DNA from 2 places in the Paracoccus sp. 08 genome. Region 1 is predicted to be linked to the other one. Evidence: riboswitches for the same ligand, from Rfam matches in the RefSeq annotation. Region 1 holds a riboswitch; the other holds the start of a gene.
What was found. A riboswitch is a leader RNA that binds a small molecule or an ion and turns the genes downstream of it on or off. The one in region 1 is predicted to bind cobalamin.
Positions count from the first base shown of each region.

Region 1 (4,832 bases):
TCCGGCATCATCGGAGGAGAGGTCGTGCTGCTGGGCCTGATCGCGCTGCCCCAGATGCTGGCCCAGGGCTATGACCGCAAGCTGGCCATCGGGGTCGTCTGCGCGGGCGGCAGCCTGGGGACCATGGTGCCGCCTTCGATCGTGCTGATCATCTATGGCCTGACCGCGAACGTCTCGATCGGCGACCTGTTCACGGCCGCCTTCGTGCCGGGCTTCATGCTGGCGCTGCTCTATGTGGCCTATGTGCTGATCCGTGCCTGGCTGACGCCGGGCGACGTCCCCCCGGCCGTCACCGCCCGCGTCCCGCGGGACGAAAAGCTGCGCCTGCTCAAGGGCCTGTTCCTGCCGATCCTGGTCGTGATTATGGTGCTGGGCTCCATCTATGGCGGCATCGCATCCGTGACCGAGGCCAGCGCCGTGGGCGTGGCGGGCGTGCTGATCTCGACCGTGATCCGCGGCGAATTCACCTGGGGCCTTCTGCGCGGCGCGGCAATGCAGACGCTGCAGACGGTCGGCATGATCGTCTGGATCGGCATCGGCGCATCCGCCCTGGTGGGCGTCTTCAACCTGATGGGCGGCATCAACTTCGTGTCGGAACTGATCACCGGCATCAGCGACAACCCGACGATCATCATCCTGTTCATGATGGCGATCCTGTTCGTGCTAGGCATGTTCCTGGACTGGGTAGGCATCGCGCTGCTGACCATGCCGATCTTCGTGCCGATCATCGTCAGCCTGGGATACGACCCCGTCTGGTTCGGCGTGCTGTTCGCGATGAATATGCAGGTCAGCTTCCTGTCGCCGCCCTTCGGGCCCGCCGCCTTCTACCTGAAGTCGGTGACCCCGCCGGACATCTCGCTGGGAGAGATCTTCCGCGCCCTGCTGCCCTTCATAGGGTTGCAGATCCTGGCGGTGGGCCTGCTGATCCTGTTCCCGGCCCTGGCGATCTACTGATCGCCTGCCGTGGATCGGGGGGCATGCCGGATGCGGCGTGCCCCCTTTTCGTTCGGGGACAGGAATGTTGCACCGGCAGGCGGATTGACGGACAATCGGGATCCGTCACCCAAGGCTGACCCAACCATGCACGACCCCGAACCCGTCCCCCGCCCGGACCTGTTCACGAACAAGGACCATGACGCCTGGCTGGAGCAGTTCCTGTTCCTGCGTTACACCCTGCACATGCCGGCCGAACGCATCGCCCAGATCGACTACGGCCTTGATCCCGACCATCCCGACGCCCCGATCGCAGGCCTGTTCTGGGGCAGTCAGATCGAGCGGGACTATCCCCGGCTGGACCTCCGCCACCTGTGGCGAAAGAGGCCCGGCCAGGTTTGAAGCCCTGCGGTGTCAGGCGCCCCATCGCCCGGCGGTCTGAGGTCCTGCATCCGTCCCCCCCGTCCATGCCACCGATCCTTCCCTAGCAGGGAGGACCGCGACCAATGTCCTGACCCCGCAGGGCGCCCGCGCGTTCGGCCAGCGGCGCACCGGTCGCCGGGGTCAGGCTGGCATAAGCCGTGGGTGTCGCAGTGCGTCGGCCGTGGTGGCCGGGTCGGCTGCGGGCTGCTTGCCGCGGCGGTTGACTTTGTCCCAACCTGGCGGCATTTCCGTCCGTGATGGTTCCCGTGCCGGCCAAGGCCCCGGCAGGGTGAAAAGGGAACGTGGTGAGGTGTAGCCATCAGGCGCCGAATCCGCGACTGCCCCCGCAACTGTAAGCGGTAGCCGACCCCATGATGCCACTGGCGCCCCCTGCGCCGGGAAGGCGGGGAAGGCCGCGATCCGCAAGTCAGGAGACCTGCCATCATGACTTGAACCAACCCGGGCGGGGTGCCCCGGAGAAAGACCGCATGCGCCGATCCACGGCCTTCGTCCGACGCGACCGCGAAGGCGGGTGGGACCCCGGTGACGCCGCTGCGCCTTTTTCAGCCCCGTCCTTCGTTTCATGAAGGACGACCATGACGACCAGAATCTTCCTGACGACCGCGGTGGCGCTGGGCCTGGGCCAGGCGGCCCTTGCCGCGCCGACCGACTATCCGCTGGTGATCGACAATTGCGGGCACCGGGTGACCATCCCCGCGCGTCCCGACAACGTCGTGTCGATCGGCCAGTCCACGACCGAGATCCTGTATGCGCTGGGCCAGGCGGACCGGATGGCCGGGACCGCGCTGTGGTTCACCCCGGTGCTGCCCGCCTTTGCGGAGGATGACGCCACGGTGGACCGCATCAGCGACGACACGCCCAGCTTTGAATCGGTGGTGAACCGGCGCCCCGGCTTCGTGCCGACGATGTTCGCCTGGATGATCGGGGACCAAGGGGCGGTCGGCACGCGCCGACAGTTCGCCGATCTGGGCATTCCGGCCTATGTCATGCCCACGGACTGCCAAGGCAAGGACAACAGCGTGGGCGCCGACGGCACCCGCCTTGCGCCCTTCGACATCGCGACGCTGTGGGACGGCATCGACCAGATCGCGCGGGTCATGGACGCGCAGGACGCGGGCCGTGCGCTGATCGCCGACCTGCAGGCCCGAGAGGCGGCGGTCGTGGACCGCGCCCGGGCGATGGACCTGCCGGATGCGTCCGCGGCGGTCTGGTTCTCCTCGGCCGATCTGGCGCTGGACCCCTACATGGCGGGCGGGATGGGCGTCCCGGCCTGGATGATGGACCGCCTTGGCCTGCGCAACGTTGTGACCTCGGACGAGGAATGGCCCGCCGTGGGGTGGGAGACGATCGCCCGTGCCGACCCCTCGGTGCTGGTGATCGCGCGCATGGACCGCCGCCGCTTTCCCGCCGACGATGTCGAGGCAAAGCTGCGCTTTCTGAAGACGGACCCGGTCACGCGCCGGATGACCGCCGTGCGCCGGGATCGCGTCGTCATCCTGGACGCCGAGGCGCTGCATCCCGGCATCCGCATGATCGACGGGCTGGAGGCCTTGGCGGCGGGCATGGACGGGCTGTCCGAATGACCGCCGATGTCGGGGTGCCGACCGTCCGCCGCCCCTTGGCCCCGGTCTGGCTGTGGGTGTCGCTGCTGATCGTGGCGGCCCCCCTGGTCGGCACCGCCCTGGGGGAAACGCCGATCCCCCTCTCGACGGTCTGGCAGGCGCTGGCCAACCAGATGCTGGGTGCGGGCTATCCGCTGGACCCGATCGATCAGGGTATCGTCTGGGCTTACCGCCTGCCGCGCGCGTTGGTGGCGGGGGCCTGCGGAGCGGGGCTGGCGATCTCGGGGCTGGTCCTGCAGACGCTGTTGCGCAACGCACTGGCCGACCCCTATTTGCTGGGCATCTCGGCGGGGGCGTCTACGGGGGCCGTGACGGTCGCGGTGGCGGGGATCGGCGCGGGGTTCGTGCCGATGTCGGCGGGCGCGCTGCTGGGCGCGATCGCGGCCTTTGCGTTGGTGGTGGGGTTGGCGCGCCTGTCGGGCGGCGGTCCGGGGGCGCGGGGTGCCGCGCAGATCGTGCTGGCAGGCATCGCCGGGTCGCAGCTGTTCAACGCCCTGACCAGCTTCATCATCGCGCGGTCGGCCAGCGCGGAACAGGCGCGCGGCATCATGTTCTGGCTGTTGGGCAACCTGTCGGGCGTCCGGTGGAACGATGTCGGCCTGTCGCTGGCCGCCGCAGTGACCGTCCTTGGCGCGGCCGCATGGCACATCCGCGCGCTGGACGCCTTTGCCTTCGGCACGGAATCGGCGGCGTCCCTGGGTGTGCCGGTCCGGCGCGTCCAGGCCGTGCTGATCCTGGCGACCGCCATGGCCACGGCGGTCATGGTGTCGGTCACCGGTGCGATCGGCTTTGTCGGGCTGGTCGTCCCGCATGCGGCACGGTTCCTGGTGGGCACGCGCCACGCGCGGCTGGTGCCCGTGTCGGCGCTGATCGGCATGGTCTTCCTGATCGCCGCGGACGTGATCGCGCGGATGCTGGTGCCCGGCCAGACCCTGCCCATCGGCGTCGTGACCGCGCTGGTCGGCGCGCCGGCCTTTGCGGCGATCCTGATCCGCGGGCGGTCCGCGTCATGATGCTGACCGCGCGTGATCTGACCCGCCGCCTGCGCGGACGCGCCCTGGTGGCCGGCGTCACCCTGGACATCCGCCCCGCAGAGATGCTGGGCCTGATCGGCCCGAACGGGTCGGGCAAGTCCACGCTGCTGCGGATGCTGGCCGGGTTGGTCCGCCCCGACGGCGGCCAGGTCGCGCTGGACGGCCGGCCGCTGCGCACCATGCCTGCGCGCCAGGTCGCCCGCCACATCGCCGTGGTCGCCCAAAGCGCCGAGACGTCGGACCGCATCACGGTCCGCGACGCCGTGGCCTTGGGGCGCACCCCCTGGCTGGACGCCCTGCGGCCCTGGTCCCCGGCGGACGAGGCGCATGTGACGCAGGCGCTGGCGCGGGTCGACCTGGCGCATCTGGCGGGGCGCGACTGGTCGACCCTGTCGGGGGGCGAACGCCAGCGCGCCCATATCGCCCGTGCGCTGGCGCAGGCGCCGCGGATCTTGCTGCTGGACGAGCCGACGAACCACCTGGACATCCGTCATCAGCTGGCGATCCTGGATCTGGTGGGCGGCCTGGGCCTGACCACGGTGATCGCCCTGCATGACCTGAACCAGGCGATGCGCTGCGACAGGCTGGCGGTGATGCAGGACGGTCGGTTGGTGGCCCTGGGCCCGCCAGACCGTATCCTGACCACGGACCTGCTGGCGCGCGTCTTTCAGGTGCGGGCAAGCACGCTGACCGATCCGCAGGACGGCAGCCGCGTGATGCGGTTTCATCCGGTCGTCTGATGCAATGAGAGGGATTGGAGCGGGTGACGGGAATCGAACCCGTGTCTCTAGCTTGGAAG
Region 1 covers NZ_WEKR01000005.1:57,750-62,581, reverse strand. Annotated here, with positions in the region: gene GBO37_RS02445 (TRAP transporter large permease subunit) at 1-954, shown strand, start outside; gene GBO37_RS02440 (hypothetical protein) at 1,081-1,335, shown strand; cobalamin riboswitch at 1,598-1,815, shown strand; gene GBO37_RS02435 (ABC transporter substrate-binding protein) at 1,953-2,960, shown strand; gene GBO37_RS02430 (iron ABC transporter permease) at 2,957-4,012, shown strand; gene GBO37_RS02425 (ABC transporter ATP-binding protein) at 4,009-4,773, shown strand; tRNA gene GBO37_RS02420 (tRNA-Gly) at 4,789-4,832, opposite strand, start outside.

Region 2 (4,832 bases), on a different contig from region 1:
TATGCCGCAGCCCTGCGCCACGTGGCGGGCCTGATCGGCTGAGACGAAAAGACCGCCGGACCTGGCCGCAGGGAGGAGGGGGGCGGCAGGACCGGCGGCTTTCCGAAGTGTCCGTGGCCGGACCGGGAGGAGGACGCCACGAAGCATCTGCTTCATAGGTCCACCATGCGCCGGACCCGCGCCCCTGTCACCGCAGGCCGCGCCGCTTGGTCAACCGGGACGTGCGCTGCCACGGGACCGGGCGCAATTTGAGGGTATTGCCCGATCCTTGGGCACACCCCGCGCGAATCACCGCGCCGTCAGCGCCTCCAGATAGGTGCGCGACCACCAGGCGACATCGTGGTCCACCACGCCTTCCAGCAGGGCGGCATGGCGGTCGCGGCGTTCGGCTTGCGACATCCGCATCGCCTGTGCCATCGCGACGGCCAGATCATGCGGGTCGTGGGGGTTGATGATCAGCGCCTCGGCCATGGTCTCTGCGGCCCCGGCAAAGCGCGACAGGATCAGCACGCCCGGATCGTCGGGGTTCTGGGCGGCGACGTATTCCTTGGCGACCAGGTTCATCCCGTCGGCCAGCGGCGTGACCAACCCGATGCGCGCCTGCCGGTACAGCCCCGCCAGCACGGGACGCGGGAACGGCCGATGGATGAACCGGATCGGCGTCCAGTTCAACGTCGCGAACTGGCCGTTGATGCGTCCGGCCAGGTGTTCGGTCTCCTCGCGGATGTCCTGATAGGCTTCGACCTCGCCCCGCGTCGGGGGCGCGATCTGCAGGAACGAGATCTTCTCGTGCAGGTCGGGGATCTTTTCCAGCAGCAGCTGATAGGCCCGGAACCGCTGCGGGATGCCCTTGGAATAATCCAGCCGGTCGACGCCGATCATCATCTTGGCCCCGGTCAGCAGGCGCATGCGGTCGCTGTCGGGGGCGTCTGCCGCCTCGGTGATGAAGGCCGCGGCGTCGATGCCGATCGGAAAGACCTGCGTGCGGACCATGCGTCCCGACAGCCGGAAGCGGTCCGGCGCGACCTGATCGCCGTCCGCCAGCTGACGCGCGCTTTCGGCAAAGGCGCCAAGGTCGCGTTCGGCCTGGAACCCCAGCAGATCGTAATGGGACAGCCAGTCAAACAGCTGCGCGGGGTTGGGCAGGGCCGCGCAATCGGCCGGACCCGGAAAGGGAATGTGCAGGAAATGCCCGATCGGGTTTTCCACCCCCAGGGCACGCAGTTCGGCGGCCAGCGGGAACAGGTGATAATCCTGCACCCAGATCCGGTCATCGGGGCGCAGGACCGGCAGCAGCATCCGCGCGATGCGCTGGTTCACCCGTGCATATCCATCCAGGTATTCGGGCCGGATGCGCATCAGGTTGGGGCGCCCATGACACAGCGGCCACAGGATGGAGTTGGAATAGCCCAGATAGTATTCGTCATGCTCTTGCGGGGTCAGGTCAAAGGACAGCCGTTGGAACGCCGCGCCCGGATGGTCCTGCAGGTCGGGCGCGGGATCGTCCGTCACCTCGCCCGAGAAACCCACCCACACCCCGCCGGAACTGCGCAGCGCATCCTCCAGCGCCACCACCAGCCCGCCCGAAGGGTCGTCCCCCAGCGGCAGGCGGTTCGAGACGACGATCAGGCGCGGTTCGGTGGACATGGGCATTCCTCAGTTCAGCGATGCGTCAAGCCAAGCGGCCAGCGCGGCAGGGTCGGACAATCGGTGATGCGCGGCGGTGGGACCGTCGCCGATCTTGATGGCAAAGCCGCCGCGGGCCTGCGCCTCGGCCATGGCGGGTTCGTCGGTGGTATCGTCGCCCGCAAAGACCGGCACGCGCCCGGCAAAGGGCTCAAGCGTCATCAGATGCGACAGCGCGCTGTCCTTGCCGACGCCACCGGGGCGCAGCTCGACCGCCATCTTGGCGGGCTGCAGCACCAGATGCGGGTTCCGGTCGGCCAGATCCTGCATCACCTCCTCGACAAAGGCGCGCAGATCGGGGGCGTCCCGATAATGCAGTGCGACGCCATGGGGCTTTTCCTCGACCAGCAAGGCGGGATGGGGCGCGGCGGCGGCATGGGCCGCGGCATGAAGGGGGCCCGCGTCGAAATCGACCCGGTGCAGGGTCTGGATGCGGCCGGGGCGCAGCGACAGCTCTGCGCCGTGGCTGCCCGCCACGATGCCCTCGAACCCGTCCATATGTCCGCGCAGGTCGGCCACGTCGCGCCCCGAGATCAGCGCCACCGCGCCCCCCTGCCGCCGGTACAGCGCCGCCAGCCGGTCGCGCAGCGCCTGCGTGACAACGACCGCATCGGGCCGGGGGGCGATGTCGACCAGGCAGCCGTCGAAATCCAGGAACAGGGCGGCGTCGGGGGCAAGCGGGGGTGGGGTCACGTCAGGCGGGCTCCGGCGATTGGGATATACCAAAGGGAACCCGTGACTCCCCCCGAGGGTTCACCGCCGCGTGAGGTTTTTTGACCGCCGACCCGCGCGCGTCAGTATTCGACCCCGGCTTGCGCCTTGATCCCAGACCGGAACGGATGCTTGACCTGGGTCATCTCGGTCACCAGGTCGGCGGCCTCGATCAGCGCGTCGGGGGCGCCGCGCCCGGTCAGCACCACATGGGTCATGGCGGGCTTTTCCGCCTGCAGAAAGGCCACCACCTCGGCCGCGTCCAGATAACCATAGCGCAGCGCGATGTTGATCTCGTCCAGCAGGACCATGCGGATGGCCGGGTCACGGATCAGGTCCTGCGCGCGCGCCCATCCGGCCTGCGCCATGGCGATGTCGCGGGACTTGTCCTGCGTCTCCCAGGTAAAGCCCTCGCCCATGGCGTGGAACTGACAGATGTCGGTGAAATGCGTGGTCAGCAGCGTGCGTTCGCCCGTGTCCCACGCGCCCTTGATGAACTGCACAACGGCGCAGGGCATCGCGTGCGCGATGGAGCGCATGATCATGCCGAACCCCGACGACGACTTGCCCTTGCCCGGCCCGGTATGGACGATGATCAGGCCCTTTTCGCCGGTCTTGGTCTCCATCATGCGGTCGCGGGCGGCCTTTTTCCTGGCCATCTTGGCGGCGTGGCGGTCCTGATCCTCGGCGGAAATCGGGTCGGTCTGCGTCATCGGGTCGCTCCTTGCGGTTGACAAACGGCGGGTGCGGGGGMTTGGGTGAGGGCGTGTTGGTTCCTGTCTATGACAGGCGAAGAGGGAATGCGACAAGGCCCCGGGTCATCAGACCCGCGACCCCAAGCGCAGCCGCCCCCGCGACCGTGACCGGAGAGGTCGCCCGATCCACTGGCCCCGATTGGGGCTGGGAAGGTGGGACGACCGTCGGGGCATCCGCCCCTGGATCCGCAAGCCGGGAGACCTGCCAGCACCTGACGATGACGGGCGAACGGGGTGTTTCGCGACCGGCAGGTGATGGCCGGATGCCCCGTGCCGCCTCCTCTCGGACGCCCCTTGCCGCAACAAGGAAGGGGCCGCGATGCGCGCCGTTCTGCATGTCTGCACCACCTGTCGCGGCACCGTGCCCGACCCGGTTCCCGATGCCGCAGGGACCGATGCCGCAAGGACGGATGCCCTTGGCCTGGACGCGCCGCGCCTTGGCGCTCGGCTGCACGACCTGCTGTCCCGCACCGCCCCCGACGGCGTCGAGATCCGCCCCGTCGAATGCCTTTCCGCCTGTTCGCAGGGCTGTTCCGTCGCGCTGTCCGCGCCGGGCAAGTGGTCCTATGTCTATGGCCGCCTGACGCTGGACGACGCCGCCGACATCCTGTCGGGCGCGCGCGCCTATGCCGGAACCGCCGACGGCATCGTGCCGTGGCGCGAACGCCCCGCCGTCTTCCGCAAGCAGAGCCTTGCCCGCATCCCCCCGCATACCCTGTCGCAGGAGTGACCATGATCGACCTTATCAAGACCCCCGTCACCGTGATCACCGGCTTTCTGGGGTCGGGCAAGACGACCCTGGTGCGCCATCTGATGGCCAACCCCCAGGGGCTGCGCCTTGCGGTGATCGTGAACGAATTCGGCACGATGGGTGTCGATGGAGAGATCCTGAAGGGTTGCGCCGATGCCGCCTGCCCGGCCGAGAATATCGTCGAGCTGTCGAACGGCTGCATCTGCTGCACCGTCGCCGACGACTTCATCCCCACGCTGGAGGCGCTGATGGCGCTTCCCGCCCGGCCGGACCACATCCTGATCGAGACGTCCGGGCTGGCGCTGCCGAAACCGTTGCTCAAGGCCTTCGACTGGCCCGCCATCCGCTCGCGCATCACCGTGGACGGGGTGATCGCCCTGGCCGACGCCGAGGCCGTGGCGGCCGGCCGCTTTGCCCCGGACGTGGCGGCGGTGGACGCGCAGCGCGCCGCCGACCCCGGCCTGGACCACGAGACGCCCCTGTCCGAGGTCTTCGAGGATCAGATCGCCTGCGCCGACGTGATCCTGCTGACCAAGGCCGATCTGGCCGGGCCGGAGGGCGTCGCCGCCGCCCGCGCCGCGATCGAGGCAGAGCTGCCCCGCCCCCTGCCCATCCTGACCGTGACCGAGGGCGCGGTCGATCCGCGCCTGGTCCTGGGCCTGGGCAAGGCCGCCGAGGACGACCTGGACGCCCGCCCCAGCCATCACGACGGCGCCGACGACCACGAGCATGAGGATTTCGACACCGTCGTCATTGACCTGCCCGAAATCACCGACCCGGCCGATCTGGCCGCCCGCATCGCCCGTCTGGCCGCCGAGCAGAACGTGCTGCGCGTCAAGGGCCATGTCGCCGTCGCGGGCAAGCCCATGCGCCTTCTGGTGCAGGCCGTGGGCGCCCGGGTGCGCCATCAGTACGACCGCCCCTGGGGC
Region 2 covers NZ_WEKR01000044.1:895-5,726, forward strand. Annotated here, with positions in the region: gene aroQ (type II 3-dehydroquinate dehydratase) at 1-42, shown strand, start outside; gene GBO37_RS13365 (trehalose-6-phosphate synthase) at 289-1,647, opposite strand; gene otsB (trehalose-phosphatase) at 1,657-2,379, opposite strand; gene cobO (cob(I)yrinic acid a,c-diamide adenosyltransferase) at 2,481-3,110, opposite strand; cobalamin riboswitch at 3,151-3,377, shown strand; gene GBO37_RS13380 (DUF1636 domain-containing protein) at 3,472-3,882, shown strand; gene cobW (cobalamin biosynthesis protein CobW) at 3,885-4,832, shown strand, end outside.
Region 2: another riboswitch for cobalamin. It lies ahead of GBO37_RS13380 (DUF1636 domain-containing protein); the one in region 1 lies ahead of GBO37_RS02435 (ABC transporter substrate-binding protein).